Regions from separate parts of the Paenibacillus sp. JT31N11 genome, predicted to be linked through region 3. Evidence: predicted binding sites of a transcription regulator. Region 3 holds the regulator's gene; each other region holds the start of a gene.
What was found. Region 3 encodes Rex, which represses fermentation and respiration genes when NADH is low (regulators of the CRP and FNR family bind a similar motif). Its sites were predicted from a motif close to TTGTGAAATATTTCACAA; they were not measured.
Positions count from the first base shown of each region.

Region 1 (5,531 bases), on a different contig from region 3:
ACGCTCCCGGGAACCAGCAAGGCGGTTCCGTAATAATAGGCGGTATCCGGGAAGAAGCCGACGATGCCGACGAAGAAGAAGACGAGAAAGACGTTGGTTACTTCCCACACCGGCGACAAGTACCGTTCAATGATGTTTTGGATCAGATGGCGTTTCCCCGTAATCGTGCTGTAATAGCTGAAGAATCCGGCGCCGAAGTCGATGGAGGCCACAATGAGATAGCCGAACAGAAAGACCCAGAGTACGGATATGCCAAGCACTTCATAACTCATTGTCCATCGCCCTCCTCAATCCCTCTGGCTTTCATTTCATCCTCCACATGATTGCTTTTGAACATCTTGATCAGCACACGCACGGAGGTGAAGCCGAGCACAGCGTACAAGGCGGTGAACACGATCAGCATCGTATCCACATGATCCGAGGTTGTGGCGCCTTCGGAGGTCTTCATGATGCCATGCAGAATCCATGGCTGGCGTCCAACCTCTGCGAATATCCAGCCATGCTCGATCGTCAGCATCGAGACCGGGGCGGCAAGCACAATGGCGCGCAGCAGCCATTTGTTCGTGTAAGCAAGATGGCGTTTGCGCCACAGCACCAGCATGAATACAACCGAGATCAGAACCATCAAGGCGACAAAGCCCATTTTGATATCAAACAGATAATGGATCCACAGCGGCGGCTCCTCGTCATCGGGAATATCGTTAAGCCCCGTAACTTCCGCGTTAGGCAGTCCATGAGCCAATATACTGAGGGCATAGGGGATTTTCAGCCCGTATTTAATGTTATTATTCGCATCCAGGATACCGCCGAGCACAAGGGGGGCCTGCGAAGAGGTTTCAAAATGCCATTCCATGGCGGCCAGCTTCTCCGGCTGGTAGTTCGCCAGGTATTTACCGGATAAATCGCCAATGACTGCGCTGCCGATAAGGAAAACAAAGGCGGATACCATCGTCATCTTCAGCGCTTTTTTGTGATAGACGTGATTGCGGCCCTTCAGCAGCGAAAAAGCGGCAATGGCGGCAAGCGCGAAGGCGCATGTCGTGTAAGCAGTGATCAGGACATGCGAGACTTTGGTCGGCATAGCCGGGCTCAACATTGCCCCGAACGGTGAAATATCGGTAATCGCGCCATCTACGACCGTTACGCCGGCTGGCGCATTCATGAATGCATTGACGACTGTAATGAAGAACGCCGATGCGGATGATCCGATCACAACAGGCACGAGCAGCCAGAAGTGAACCATTTTATTCTTGAAGCGGTCCCAGGTGTACAGGTAGATTCCAAGAAAAATCGCTTCGAAGAAGAAAGCGAAGGTCTCCATAAACAGCGGCAGCGCGATGGATTGGCCGGCTACGCGCATGAAGCTGGGCCAGAGCAGACTGAGCTGCAGTCCGATAGCAGTTCCCGTCACAACGCCGACTGCCACGGTGATGACGAACCCGCGCGCCCAACGTCTGGCCAGGAGCAGGTAGTGAGCGTCATTGCGTCTGATACCGATCCACTCCGCAAGTGCGATCATAAGCGGCACCCCGACGCCGACCGTCGCATAAATAATGTGAAAAGCGAGGGTGAATGATGTTAGTATTCGGCTGTACATGACCGGATCGTATCCGCTAAGCAGCATGGTTGAATCCCTCCTGTTGATAATGAAATAAAATGAATAATTGCAGCCCCATATTCAATTTCGTTTTAAAATATGCGCCGGGATAAAGCGAGCAGCATTATGAACGCTACAGCGATGCATAATATGATTAAGCGTTTCTCCTGTTTTGCTATACGTTCGCCCGATTTATTCTGATCCTTGTCAACCATAGGTATCCCTTCTTCCTTAGTGATCCAATTGACTTATATTTATAGTATAAGCTGATTTGTGATTATTTTCACAATGAATTGTGACCAGTGGTTGACTAATTGTTGTCAAAGTGTTGAATGAAGGTTGTGTGGTGTCATAAGCGTCTGCTCCCGACTAGAAGTCGTAGGAGTGGCTGAAAGAACTCGCTAAGAGCTACCGTGTCAGTCCGGACTCGATCGTCGAAAATCGACTGCATAAACCATGAACCAAATATTATAGAGGTTGAGGGTCATCCGAGTCATGAAGAGAGTGACGGGTTCGATACAGTCTTTCGGAATAAAAGTTTATAATTTCAACTGACTTGTTTAGGAGATCCGGCAAATCTCACGTTATGCTGGCTATACGCTGAAATAGAAAAACGGTTGACATCATACGGGAAATATATTATCTTTAATTAAAGATATTTAAAATAAAGATTAAAGGAGGCGGATTTCGGGGCCAACACAATTGGATGAAAAACACGAAACATCACTTAAGCTATTCGTGCATGCAGGTATGGCACGAATGAAGACTTTTACCTTAGATGAAAGCACGAAACTACTGATACACTGAAGAGAATGGGTAAATGGGCCCAAAGCGGGCAGCAGAGTCGAACACCGCCATATATCTTAAAAATAAGATAATGAACATGAAAATAAATGATTTTAATCCGCAAACAAAAATTCGAATCATATAGGAGTGATTAATGATGTCGTTACAAACAACAGGAATTCACCATATTACGGCTTTTGCAAGAAATCCGCAGGAGAACGTCGATTTTTACGCAGGCATTCTTGGCCTTCGGCTTGTGAAGAAAACCATTAACTTCGACGCCCCGGAGGTGTATCATTTGTACTTCGGCAACAAGGCCGGCAGCCCTGGCACAATCATCACCTTCTTCCCGTGGCCCACTTCCAGGAAGGGACGGGTTGGCGGCGGACAAGTGGGGATTACCACATTTGTTGTTCCGGCAGGCGCACTCGGCTTCTGGGAAGATCGGCTTAAGCGCTTTGGCATCTCGGTGACGAAGGCTTTCAGATTCTCCGAGCAGTATCTTCAGTTCGCGGATAAGGAAGGGCTTCGGCTGGAAATCGTGGAACGGGCGGAAGGATCGAATAGCGAATGGTCATTCGGCGGGGTTCCCACCGATAAAGCGATCAAAGGATTTGGCGGAGCCGTCCTCTTTAGTATCGACCCGGCAAAAACAATGGACGCCCTGGAGCATATTCTTGGCATGAAGAAAGTCGGTGAGGATCAAGGTTATGCGCGTTTTCAAACGTCAGCTGATGTTGGAAACCTCATTGACGTGGCGGTAACCAATATGGAGTTGGGAGCCGGCGGCGCCGGTACAGTACACCATATTGCTTGGCGGGCCAAAGATTTTGACGAGCATGTAAAATGGCAAAACCATGTGCTTCAATCCGGTTACCAACCGACTGAAATTAAAGACCGTCAGTATTTCAATGCGATTTATTTCCGGGAAGCCGGAGGGATCCTGTTCGAGATCGCTACGGATCCACCGGGATTTTCCAGAGATGAGGATGCAGAATTTCTGGGAGAAAAATTGATGCTTCCATCCTGGTTCGAACCCCGCCGCGCGCAGCTCGAAGCGAAGCTGGATCCGATCCAAGTCCGTGAACTGAAGGAGGTCAGGCAATGAAGGGAATGAGAGGAGAATCTTATTTTCCGAACAAAGAGCTTTACGATTTTCTGAACCAGGGCAGCATATCCGTATATTGTGTTTATCAGGAGGAACGATATGATTTCTATAGATCCGGAAGTGCAAAGCGACAGGGATAATTATAAGCTTCTCATCGGCAGCGTCGTTCCGCGCCCGATTGCATTCGTTACCACGCTGTCGGAGCAAGGGATATTGAATGGCGCGCCATTCAGCTATTTTTCAATCGTTTCCAGCAGTCCTCCGCTTTTATCCTTATCGGTGCAGCGCAAGAATGGCGAGATGAAGGATACGGCACGAAACGCCATTACTACGGGCGAGCTTGTTGTTCACATCGTTGACGAGGCCAATGTCGAACATATTAATCAGACCGCAGCGACTTTGCCTCCTGACGAAAGTGAAGTGGTGCTTGCAGGGCTAACGCCGAGCGACAGTGAAGCGGTTAAGGTTCCGGGGATTGCAGAGTCAAAGTTTCGGATGGAATGTGTTCTTGAACATGCTATTGAACTTGGAGGGACGGAAGAAACACCGGGTTGTGACCTGTTGATCGCGCGCGTGGTCCGTTTTCGGATCTCGGAAGACATTCTGCAGGACGGGAGAATAGATGCGGCGAAGCTAGCGCCCGTCAGCCGTATGGCAGGAAATTTCTATGCGGCCTTGGGCAGAATATTTACCCTTGAACGGCCGGGATAACTGGCACGAAACGCTTTATGCGGGTCAAGTGCCCGTTATTCAGTGTTACAAACTCGCTTCGGCAACATGCCAGGGTCGATGCAACAAGTCCTCGATACTACGGGAGGACTCTGGTTCGGAGGATAAGCTTGCTAATAAAGTTGTGAATACCAAGACTCCGCTCAGCTGATGCAGAAATGGCCATATCTTCTGATCGGCTGATAGCGGATGTTTAAAAATCAAAAGGTTATTGGAGGAGAAACAAAGATGGCACTTGATTGGAGAACAAAGAAGGTCGGATTGATAGTAGGAAGTTTAAGAGAAAACTCGTTCAACCGCATGATTGCTGCTGCTATACCCGAGTTGGATGACTCGATCGTCTACGAGTCGATATCCATAGCGGATCTCCCCTTGTACAACGAAGATACAGATCATGGAGACGGCCCTGAGCCCGTCCAACGCTTCCGCGAAGCGATTAAGCGGGTCGACGGTATCATTATTGTTAGCCCTGAGTACAATTCGGGTATTCCCGGTGTCTTGAAAAACGCTCTGGACTGGGCTTCGACTCCGACCAAAACCGCCGCTCTGCGCAGAAAGCCGGTCGGGCTGGTAGGCGCAACTCCAGGGGTCAAAGGTACGATCCTGTCGCAGCAGCAGATCAGACAGACGTTGGAGGCGACTCAAGCACTTGTGCTTCCTTTTCAAAAGATGTACATTTCGCAAGTAATGGATAAGGTGGATCTGGAACGGCGCCTATTGACCGACGAAGCTACCCGCAAGTATCTGAAGCGCTACGTACAGCAATTCATCCTTTGGATCGATCAGGTTCCTTCTTTGGATTAAGGGAGAAGGACAAGTGGACGATGCATTGCAATATTATTCCTGCGAGTAACCGATTGGGCAACAGGGTAAATTACCAGAGATGAGCAAATACTGCTCAACAAATCGAACGCAGGAGGACCTTCAATTATGAACCTTCGTAAAGCCTTACTAGCCGTAACGCTCTCCAGTCTTGTACTCACATCCGGATTAGCCGCTCATGCTGACGCCCAAGAAGCGTCAGAGACGATGCGGCAAGCGAGCGCGGAAGATGCGGTAAGGGCGCTGAGGACGCTAAACAGCTTCTATAAGCCGGCGCTGAATGGTCGGTTCCCCGGCTCGGTGAACGGGCTGAAAATAGGGGTAAGCACCCGTCGGACCGTCATTGGCAAGATTGGCCAGCCGGACAAGCCGAGAACGAACGCGGATGCGTTCGACATGTATCATGCGGAGATGGGGCACCCTGGTTATGCCATCGCCTACAAGCTGAACAGGATTCGCGAAATGCGCTACTTCGGGACCAATATTGAA
Region 1 is NZ_JBWDNQ010000004.1:424,392-429,922, forward strand. It holds gene AC0YNV_RS17770 (cytochrome d ubiquinol oxidase subunit II) at 1-272, opposite strand, end outside; gene AC0YNV_RS17775 (cytochrome ubiquinol oxidase subunit I) at 269-1,624, opposite strand; gene AC0YNV_RS17780 (ring-cleaving dioxygenase) at 2,541-3,491, shown strand; gene AC0YNV_RS17785 (flavin reductase family protein) at 3,591-4,202, shown strand; partial or broken gene AC0YNV_RS17790 (NAD(P)H:quinone oxidoreductase, type IV) at 4,248-4,359, shown strand; gene AC0YNV_RS17795 (NADPH-dependent FMN reductase) at 4,449-5,024, shown strand; gene AC0YNV_RS17800 (YjgB family protein) at 5,151-5,531, shown strand, end outside.
Region 1: a site for Rex is predicted at 1,869-1,886, ahead of AC0YNV_RS17775 (cytochrome ubiquinol oxidase subunit I). Genes of this name have one in related genera too.

Region 2 (5,531 bases), on a different contig from region 3:
CGGACGTCTTTCACGCGATGATCTCGAAGCGGGTCTACAAGAAACAGGTTCCTTTCTATCAGGTGCTGCTGGAAATGTCGCAAAATGCCTATGGGCTGCTCGATCCGGAGATAACGTTATGCTTTCTCGCGCGTATCATGGACATGCTGATTGGCAGCGAGGTCTGCCTCTCCAATGGACAGCGGGGCAATATTATTCTGATTCATGCCAATGATCCCTTGAGTCCCCTTGTCGAGGTGAAAGGCCAGTATCTGGATTTAAGCAAAGACAAATCGGTCCATGTGGAGCAGATCGTATAACGGGGAGGCTGCCTGTTTTTTTTCAACGGGCCTTCCTATATGGTTGTTCTGCAATCGGAGAGGAATGAATATACAAAAATAACGGCAAATAGGACGCTTCAGACAACCGCAGTGTGAAGAACAAGCCGCCGCCTTATGTGAAAAGGGGGAATGGAATGCTGCAGAAAATCAGGGTAATGGGTCTTGAGTCGAAATATTCCACCTTATCTTTTATTTCGGTTACGGGCGTCATTATTCTGCATCTGATCCATTGGGCCTTGGCTCCGCTCATAATGGGCGCGACAGCGGGGATGCAGTTGCAGCATCGGGATATGGAAGGCCACGGCTCCGTCATTATGGATGTGCTCATTCTCGTGCTGTTTCTTGTCAATATAATCAGTATGTATTTTGCCTGCAGGCAGCTGGCATTAGCCTGGAGGAAACGCGCCAATCTGACGCGGCATACTTATTTATGCAGCGCTGTCTCCGTTATTGTCCTGTCTATAGGTGTATACACCATGTTTTCTCTGTAATTGGCTCCGTATTCAAATAGAGGACCGCCTGGCAAAATTGCCGGCGGTCCTCTATTTGATTTTGGCCAGCGGCAAGGTTGGTTTGCAAAAGACAATAAAAAGCGCTGGCAAGGGCTGTGAATATGAGCCCGTCATCGCTGCATCAGCATTTCAAAGAAAGTTACCGCCATGAGTCTCCTGCAGTATCAGAAGCAAATAAGACTGCAGAAGGCCCGCCGTCTGCTGCTTACGGAAACGTCGCGGAAGCTGCGGATGCGGCCTTTCAGGCAGGTTATGAAAGTCCTTTCCAATTCAGCAGGAAATATGCCCGAATGTTCGGTCTGCCCCCGGTTAGCGATATGAATCGACTTCGCAATTCTTTAAGTGCCGTACCTGAAGAATAAATGCGGTTCTCTCCACTATTCATCATCCATGAATTCCGATAACAGGAGCCAACAAATGTTAAACGGTTACAATTTACATCTGGGATAAGCAAGGAACAACACCATAGCCCTCATGTTAAAAAATAACCGGCAGCGCGAGATGCGCCCAGCCGGTTTTCTTGTTGAAAAATTCTCATTGGCCGAGGTAGAATAAGCAGCCTGACTATCCCGTATAATAAATCCAGATCCGCCATAAAAACAAAAGATCTGACATTTTGTTTTGGGGATGCAAAATTCGTCGTTTAGGTATACAATAGATACAGATGTGACCATGTCGTTCGCATCAGTCTGGATACGGCGCGCCTCTATGATTCTATGTGAAGATTTTCACTAAGAAGGCTGATAGATGAAAAATTATTACATTCCGACTGATTAGAAGAGTATCCGTTTTCAGCAGCGAGCCGGCACTATTTATTTGAATGAAGGAGGAAACGTGCAAATGTCAGAAACAACTGTACAACAAACAGAAGTTACCGCAGTACAAGCAGCTGCCAAGCCGGATGTGCTGGATCAACTGCTAAAGCCGGAAGTACAAGAGTCCTTAACGGTATTGGTGGAACAACTGCCGAAGCTTACCGAAATGATGACTCTGCTTACCAAAACGTATGATCTTGCTTCAAAAGTGGCAACGGACCGCGTGCTTATTCAAGATATGGTCGGAGGCCTTCAAGAGGTGGTAAAGCCGCTTGAGAAGAAAGTCAAAGGCTACGCATCTGCCGTTATCGAAGCGAATGACCGCGCTGAGCAAAGCGAAGCAACCATCGGTTTGTTTGGCATGCTTAAGCTGCTGAAAGATCCGGAGCTTCAGAAAATGCTTCGTTTCAGCCAAGCTTACCTGGATATTCTGGGCGAAAGAAATAAAAAAGACGAATAGATTAATCATTCAGAACGGAGGATGAACGTGAGTAAACATATTCTTATATTGGGCGGCGGTTACGGCGGCTTGTTGAGCGCTCTTTCGGCACGTGAGCATCTGTCGGCAGAAGAGGCTACAATCACAGTCATTAACCGTGTTCCTTCACATCAAATCATCACGGAACTGCACCGTCTTGCGGCGGGCAATGTGGAAGAGAAGGCGGTTGCCCTGCCTTTGGAGAAGCTGCTTAAAGGCAAGCAAATCAACGTTAAAGTCGGCACGGTTCAAAAAATCGATGTCGCAGGCCGTTCAGTGAAGCTTGAGGGCGGAGAATCCTATCGTTATGATTCCCTGGTTCTTGCTCTGGGCAGCGAAACGAACTACTTCGGTATTCCGGGACTGCAGGAAAACAGCCTGACTCTGAAATCCGTACAGGACGCCAACCGCGTCTACGCGCATGTTGAAGACCGCATCCGCGAATACAGCAAAACCAAAAACAAAGCGGACGCTACTTTCGTTATCGGCGGCGGCGGACTTACAGGCGTGGAGCTTGTGGGCGAGCTGGCGGATGAGCTTCCAGGCATCTGCCGCAAGAACGGCGTAGATTTTGCCGATATTTCGCTGTATCTTGTTGAGGCTATGCCAAGCATTCTGCCGATTTTCTCGGCCGATCTGATTGCGCGTGCAACTTCAAGCCTTGAGCAGCGCGGCGTTAAGTTCCTGACAGGCCTTGCCATCACAGAAGTGAACGGATCTGTTGTCAGCCTGAAAGACGGCCAAACGATCGATACGAGCACGCTGGTATGGACAGGCGGCGTTCAAGGCAGCACGTTGGTTGCCGAAAGCGGCGTAGAAGTAAACCGCGGCCGTGCCACGGTCAATGAATTCCTGCAATCCGTATCCCATCCGGAAGTATTCCTTGCCGGCGACTGTGCGGTTGTCTTTGGTCCCGAGGGCCGTCCTTACCCGCCGACAGCACAGCTGGCCTGGCAAATGGGCGAGCTTGCCGGCGCCAACATCGCAGCTTTCTTCAACGGCAGCAGCATGGACACGTTCAATCCGGTATTCTCCGGTACTCTGGCGAGTCTCGGACGCAAAGATGGAATCGGCAGCATTGGCGGCAGCGGCATCGAGCTGAAAGGCACGCCGGCTTCCCTGATGAAAAAAGCGAGCAATGCCCGCTACCTGGCTCATATCAACGGCTTGTTCTCACTCGCTTATTAAGATTCACCAGCGGCACATTTCTATTCATACCGGCAGCGCCGATTTCAGCTTCCTGAAATCGGCGCTGTTTTTTATAAAAAAACCACTTATCTATTCCCGGCTGCAGCGGGAAGGTAAGTGGTTGGTTGCATTTTGACCGTAAATTATAAAATTAGATTGCCTGCGAGAACGAGCTGCATTCCTCGGAGCAATAATGATTGTGCAGGGTTTCGCATTCGTCGCAGATAATATGCTGGTGATGGCAGAGATCATTGGCGCAGTTGATGTAACGGTCGGCGGGCTTGGCGCAATGATGGCATTGTCCCACCACATTGGCTTCCTCCGTATGATTGATCGGAATGGAGATCCGCTCATCGAACACATAACATTTGCCGTCGAATAATCTGCCCTTCACTTCCTCATCCTGTCCATAGGTGACGATGCCGCCATCCAGCTGATAAACGTCCTCGAAGCCTTCCTTCAGCAGAAAGCTGCTCAGCTTCTCGCAGCGTATGCCGCCGGTGCAGTAGGTCAGAATCGGCTTATGCTTATTCTCGCTCAGGTTCTCCCTGATCCATTCGGGAAACTCCTTTGAGGTCTCGATGTCCGGACGGATGGCGCCGCGGAAATGACCCAGGTCATACTCATACCCATTGCGGCCATCGAGCACAATCACGTCATCGCGCTGCAAATATTCATAAAATTGCTTCGGAGCAAGCCGCTTGCCGCTCTGGACTGTAGGGTTGATAGCTTCCTCGTTGAAGCGGAAGGTGACCAGTTCCTTCTTGTAGCGGACAAATATTTTACGGAAGGTATGTCCTTCGACGGCATCGATCTTGAAGACAATATCAGCAAAATGAGGATTCTGGCGCAGATCATGCATGTATTGCTCCGTCTGCCCGATCGTCCCCGATAAGGTTCCATTAATTCCTTCGTCAGCTATCAGGATGCGTCCCTTGATGCCAAGCTCTCTGCAGTAGGCCAGATGCTCCTGCGTAAATTGTTCCGCATCGGGTAAGGCGATAAATTTGTAAAACAATAATACATTGTACTCGGATTGCCCGTTCACTTTCTTCACCTGCTTCATTGATTGTAAAATACATTCTATATATTTTAACATAACGTGCTTGATTAACAAACGGAAAAATATTATAACCGTCGCCAGACTTTTTAATTATTCTTCAGCTTTTCAAATAATCCAACAAGATAATAATCCATTGCGGTCCGTGCATTTTTCTTGAAATCTATTCTGAAACCCTCCAGCTCATGGTCGTCAATCGCTTTAAGCAGCACCTCGGGCATGCTTGCCATATTGGCATACCCTACAATAATGGCGTTCTGAGCCAACAGTAAATCGTAAAAAGCTTCAGCATTTAATAAACTCACTCTTTCAGTCAATAAGCGTACGATATGATCTAATATTGCGTACAACCCCGTGCTGTCTTTAATGGCTGTTTCCTGATCGATATTCTTTTCCAGAATGGTATTCTTTATGGCGCTCAATCGGATCAACACGGAATCCTGGTCCAGAATACTTTCCATCTCGCTAAGAAAAAAGGTTTTAAATGCTTCAAGTGTCATGGTTTGAAAAGGAAGAAGGACATTTACGAAATTCTGAAAGCGTTTCTCGTATTCGAGGAAAAGCATTTCCATAAACAGAATTTCTTTCGTGCTGTAGTAATAAAACAACGTCCCGTTTGAAACTTTCGCCGCTTTCGCTATATCACTCATTTTGATTTTATCAAATGTGCTGTTCTGATACATTTCACGTGCGGTATCTAAAATCAGCTTCGCTTTCTCTGCTTTAGCGCTCTCCGTCATGGCTCTTTTCATTGAAACCGGCACCTCGATCATTAACTTCTATGTCGACTTGCAGTCAATCGTAAGTAATACGTGCAGGATTGTCAAGGAAAAGGACAAATACCCTGACTTCAGATTGAGCATCCTCAAACTGGAATCAAGGTATTCTTGGCAAAGCTTTGTCTTTATTTCATCTGACTCATAATGAGTCTGTCAAAGTTCCTGTCGCTAATCCATTTTCTCAACAAAATCAAGGGTTTGGCCATTTTACCGACAGCGTATCTGATTTTGGGATTCTTCGCTGCGATTGCTTTTGAAACGATATTTGCCACTACGCCAGGGGATGAACCGCCTCCTGCCTGATAGGAGCTTTTGGTTGTCTTCGCAACGGACTCTGCCAGGTCCTTATACGGACCGCTTCCAGAGGTTTTCAGCATAG
Region 2 is NZ_JBWDNQ010000001.1:109,371-114,901, forward strand. It holds gene AC0YNV_RS00510 (HD domain-containing phosphohydrolase) at 1-299, shown strand, start outside; gene AC0YNV_RS00515 (hypothetical protein) at 455-811, shown strand; partial or broken gene AC0YNV_RS00520 (helix-turn-helix transcriptional regulator) at 916-1,194, shown strand; gene AC0YNV_RS00525 (DUF1641 domain-containing protein) at 1,673-2,107, shown strand; gene AC0YNV_RS00530 (NAD(P)/FAD-dependent oxidoreductase) at 2,135-3,313, shown strand; gene trhO (oxygen-dependent tRNA uridine(34) hydroxylase TrhO) at 3,465-4,361, opposite strand; gene AC0YNV_RS00540 (TetR/AcrR family transcriptional regulator) at 4,463-5,125, opposite strand; gene AC0YNV_RS00545 (oxidoreductase) at 5,278-5,531, opposite strand, start outside.
Region 2: a site for Rex is predicted at 1,549-1,566, ahead of AC0YNV_RS00525 (DUF1641 domain-containing protein). Genes of this name have one in related genera too.

Region 3 (5,531 bases):
AGCTCCGCCAGCGCGATCTGCCGCTGCTGCAATCCGTTATGCCTTATCCTTTCAGGGCGGCTGTTTTTAAAGGCCGCGGGAATTATCTTTGCCTGCGAAAATATGAAGCCAAGGTGCAAACGCAGGATTTTGCTTCGCGCAATGAAGACAGGATCACGGCGGCTCAGATGGTGGTATGGCTGAGCGAGACGGAGCATGGCGACCAGGAGGAGCTTAATTTCGGCAACAGGGGCAGCGATTTCTGGAGCACGGTATCAAGCGATGCCGACTCCTGCCTTAACCGCAGCTGTCCCTGGTTCAAGCGCTGTTATTACCACCGGGCCAAGCAGGAGGCCAACATCGCGGATGTCGTGATCACGAACCACTCCATGCTGTTTACGGATATCCGCGCCGATCACCGCCTGCTTCCCGGTTACGATCATCTGATTGTGGACGAGGCGCATCATTTGGAGGAAGTGGCGGGCAAGCATCTGGGAACCCAGGTTTCCTATCATACCGTTCAGCATCCCATTGGCCGCTTATGCAAAGATGCGCGTAATGGCCAGCTTATTCAGCTTAGGCACAAGCTGTCCAATGAAGATATGGAACGTACGGCCAAATGGCGGGAGCAAATCGACGAAGTCGTGCCCGTATTTGGGGAACTCCGCGATGAATGGGACCGCTTGTTTGATATGCTGTTCACCTTTCTGGGCTTCGGTGCGGCAGGCGGCAAGCCGGGAAGCGCAATGGCTCAGGAGGCTTCAGGCGAATCCGGCCAGCTGGTACTGCGTCTGCGCAGCAGCCAACTGCCGGGTCAATGGTCGGAAGCACAGGCTGCGGAAGAGGTTGTCCATGGTTATCTGAGCCAAATTATCCGGCCATTGGATAAGCTCTTCACCGAGATCAAAGAGGAGCTGGATGATTCAGGAATTGCCGCGCTTGTTACGGATTTGAGCGGCACGGTCAAGGATCTGGCCAGAGCAAGGGATGATCTTCGCCAGTTTATGAAGGCCGACAAGAAGGAAATGGTTTACTGGATCGAAGCGAATAATAATTATCGGGCCAAGTCCATTCATTTGTACGCCGTGCCTGCCAATGTCAGCGAGCAGCTGCGCAATTATTTTTTTGATTTGAAACGGAGCGTTGTGCTGACCTCGGCGACATTGTCGGTGCAGAAGTCCTTCCAATATGCCTGTGAGCAGCTGGGCCTGAACCAGGATGAACAAAGCGGACGGCTTAAAACGGTTCAGCTGCCATCTCCATTTAATTACCGGGATCAGGCGCTGGTCATCATTCCGCGCAATTTTCCCGTATTGAAGGGAGCGGCGGGTGATCCGCTGTTTAATGAAATGCTGATCAAATCATTGGCCGAAGCCGCTATCCAGACAAAAGGGAGAATGCTGGTTTTGTTTACCTCCTACCGGATGCTGCGCCAGGTCTATGATCCGCTCAAGGAATTGCTGGCTCCAAGCGGAATTCAACTGCTCGGACAGGGAATTGACAGCGGGAACCGCAGCAAGCTTACGCGCAGATTTCAGCAGCAGGCGGCATCGGTGCTGCTGGGAACGAGCAGCTTCTGGGAAGGGGTTGATATTCCCGGCGATGCGCTCACCTGCCTGGCTATTGTGAGGCTGCCTTTTCAACCACCCAATCATCCGCTCGTTGAAGCCAAATCGGAGCTGCTGCAGGAGCAGAAGCAGAATCCATTCATGAAACTGTCCATTCCCCAGGCGGTTATCCGTTTCAAGCAGGGGTTCGGACGGTTGGTCCGCACCAACCGGGACCGGGGGATTGTCCTGATTTATGATACACGGGTCATCGATACGTATTATGGCAAGTATTTTCTTTACTCGCTTCCAGGGCCGAAGATTGAGCATATGCACTTGGAACAGATCGTTCCGCGAATCGGGGAATGGCTGTCCGTAGGTCAAGAAGGGGTGAAGTCATGAAGAAAATATCCGAAGCAGTCGTCCGCAGGCTCCCGGTTTATTTGCAGGTTCTCAGCGATTTGAGCAAGAGGGACGTGCAGACGGTTTCCTCCCAGGAGCTTGGGAACAAACTGGATCTGAATCCGGCCCAAATCCGCAAGGATCTCGCCTACTTCGGTGAATTTGGACGCAAGGGGATCGGTTATGATGTATCCTATCTGATAGAGAAAATCCGCCAAATCCTCAAGCTCGACCAAGGTCTGAATGTCGGACTTGTCGGTGCCGGCAACCTGGGTCGGGCTTTGTGCAATTACAATACGTATTTAAAAGATAATATGAAAATTACCGCTGTTTTTGACGCTAATCCGGCCATGATCGGGGTAGCGATCAACAGTCTGGTCGTCATGCCCATGGATCAGTTGAAGGATATCGTCGTTGCCCGCAATATCCGCATCGGCATCATTACGGTACCTGCTGCAGAAGCGCAGAATGTAGCGGACGGATTTGTGGAAGCCGGTGTGGAGGGCATTTTGAATTTTGCCCCCACGATCCTTCGCGTCCCGGAGCATGTTCGTATCCATTATGCCGATTTTACGACGGAGCTGCTAAGCTTGGCCTATTACCTGGAAAAAGAAGGGGACGAAACGGATGAACCGGTTATGGATTGAGAACGGCACCTTTGTGACAATGAACGAAAAGGCTCCCGTGTTGAAGGGGCATATGGTGGTTGAAAATGACCTCATCACTTATCTGGGCGAACAGCCGCCAAGCCCGCTGCCGGAAGGCGCGCTGCGTATGGACGGAAGCGGCCTCATCTTCATGCCTGGCCTGATAAATACGCATGGTCATGCGGCAATGTCGCTGCTGCGCGGCTACTCGGATGATCAGAATCTCCAGGTATGGCTGGAGCAGAAGATGTGGCCAATGGAGGGCAAGTATATCGATGAGGATACCCGGTGGGGTACTTCCCTTGCCGTGATCGAGATGTTGAAATCCGGCACCACGACCTTTGTGGATATGTACGACCGGATGAATATCGTGGCCGAGGTTGTGGAGCAATCGGGTATCAGAGGGGTGTTGACGCGCGGCGTTATCGGCTTATGCCCGCCGGATGTGCAGACGGCCAAGCTGGAGGAAGCCAAGAGCTTCGCCAGAGACTGGAACGGCAAAGCGGATGGACGAATCACCACTATGATGTCCCCGCATGCACCCTATACTTGTCCTCCCGATTATATTGAACGCATAATAGATGCGGCGCATGAGCTCGATGTCCCGTTACATACCCATATGTCCGAGACGGCTGCAGAGGTGCAGCAGAATGTGAATGAATACGGCTGCCGCCCTGTCGAGCATCTGGATAAGCTCGGATTCTTCTCGCGTCCGTCGTTCGTTGCGCATGCCGTACATTTGACGGATGAGGAAATTTCCCTGCTTGCCGCGAAAAATGTCGGTGTATCGCATAATCCGGCCAGCAATCTGAAGCTTGCTAGCGGTGTAGCACGCGTACCGGAATTGATTCAGGCAGGTGTTACGGTTTCCTTGGGGACCGATAGCGCAGCCAGCAATAATAATCTGGATCTGTTCGACGAAATCCGGTTGGCCGCTTTGATTCATAAAGGCATCTCCGGCGATCCCACCGTTATTCCAGCGTATGAGGCATTGAAGCTGGGAACTGTGAACGGCGCGAAGACCGTATGGCAGGAGAAGGAGCTGGGTACGCTCGAGGTTGGCAAGAAAGCGGATTTTATCGCGCTTGACGCGGAACAGCCGCATTTTTATCCGCAGACCGATATGGTTTCCCATCTGGTGTATGCCGCATCGGGCCGCGATGTGAAGCATGTGTGGATTAATGGCAGGCAGGTGGTTTCCGGCGGTGTTTGTCTGCTCATGGATGAGGCTAAAATACGGGCGGAAGCACAGCAAAGCTTTGAAAGGCTGCTCCATCGGTAATGCGGAGGAACCGTCAACGGCGCCCGTCCGTCATGAGCAAGGGCAAGTGGTTTCTGTCTGGTATCGTAATCGTCATTCTGATCCTTGTCGGATTGAACATGTACTACCGCTCGGTGCAATCCTCGCTCTGGGAGGAAGAACGCAGCATAGAAGCATCGGCGGTAAAGGCTGGTGGGCTTAAGGAAGCGACCGATTCACACAAGTTTGTCTGGGATCAGCCTGTTTGGGTTGTGCAAGGAAAGGATCAGGACGGCGATGACGCTTATGTATGGATGACGAAGGAGCCGCTCAAGCTCAAAGCCAAAGAAGGCGTGTCCGAGTCGGAGATCAAATCCCGTTTTCTGCAAAATAAACCGGCGGCGGAGCTCTATCATATTAAGCTCGGAATGCTGGGTGGAGAGCCGGTTTGGGAAGTGTTTTATTCCAGCAAGGAAGCCTCCGCGCAATATAATTATTATGATTTTTATAAATTCAGAGATGGTTCATTCATCATCACTTACACATTGTCTTCTGGATAAACACCTCGTAACAGGGAATGCAGCCGCAATCGGGCCAAGCATTCCCTGTTTTTTCTCATGCCTATCGGGTTGAAAATATGATATACTATCGTATAGCAAAGATGATAGATACAAATATATCATATCGTTCGGCAAAGGAGGCTTCATGCCATGAAAATTAAATGGATCCCCACTTTAATTACTGCTGTATTATCAGCATGCCTGCTTGTCGGCGGCTGGTATATGTACAGAAATATGGCAACTGTCAAACCATTTGAACAGATTCTATCGCAAATCCCCGGCGTAACGGAAGCAAAGCCGGACATTAATCAAAATAGCGTAACCGTTGAACTGACGCTGGACAAGAATGCCGATGTCAGGGAGGTATACAACAAGATCACCAGTGAAGGGAAATCCGTTATTGGCAGCCGCGAGCTTCGTCTTCAAATTAAGGAGGGCACCAATCAAGACAAATTAAATGATGTATGGTCTTCCATGCTCTTCGGAATTGCCCAGGCGATGGATCACCGCAACTATGCGGATATTCCCCAGACGCTAAAACAGGCGGAGCAGCAGTTCGACGGCATTCAGGCTGCTTCGGAAATGGATAATGAGAATGTATATATCACGTTGAAAGACGGCGATTCCGTGAAGCATGTTGTCCTGCCGAGAGCGCCGGAGCAGTTGGGAGCGTGGCCGAATGCGTAATTATATCAAGGAAATAGCGCTTGGTTTTTTCCCGGTTCTGATTTTATTTTTGCAGTTTATTGTCGGTCTGAATATGATTCCTCTTGTGTTTTTTATGGCTTTGGTCATCGGTTTGTTGTATGTCGCGCGTTCCCGCGGCAATTTGGCAACGATTGGCGGCGAGCGCAAAGGCAAGCCAAGAGCGGCTGCACCCCTTTCTTTTGACGAAATCGGAGGTCAGGAAAGGGCCAAGCAGGAGCTCGTCGAGGCGCTTGATTTTCTCGTGCAGGAAGAGCGGATATCCAAGTTCGGAATTAGACCGCTCAAGGGTATCCTGCTTGCAGGGCCTCCCGGTACAGGCAAAACGCTGCTTGCCAAAGCGGCTGCAACCTACACCGATTCTGTCTATGTTGCAGCTTCGGGCTCCGAATTCGTGGAGATGTATGTGGGTGTCGGCGCCAGCCGGATCCGCGATTTGTTCAAGGAAGCA
Region 3 is NZ_JBWDNQ010000002.1:353,845-359,375, reverse strand. It holds gene dinG (ATP-dependent DNA helicase DinG) at 1-1,928, shown strand, start outside; gene AC0YNV_RS09645 (redox-sensing transcriptional repressor Rex) at 1,925-2,575, shown strand; gene AC0YNV_RS09640 (amidohydrolase) at 2,556-3,857, shown strand; gene AC0YNV_RS09635 (cell wall elongation regulator TseB-like domain-containing protein) at 3,890-4,375, shown strand; gene AC0YNV_RS09630 (hypothetical protein) at 4,526-5,062, shown strand; gene AC0YNV_RS09625 (AAA family ATPase) at 5,055-5,531, shown strand, end outside.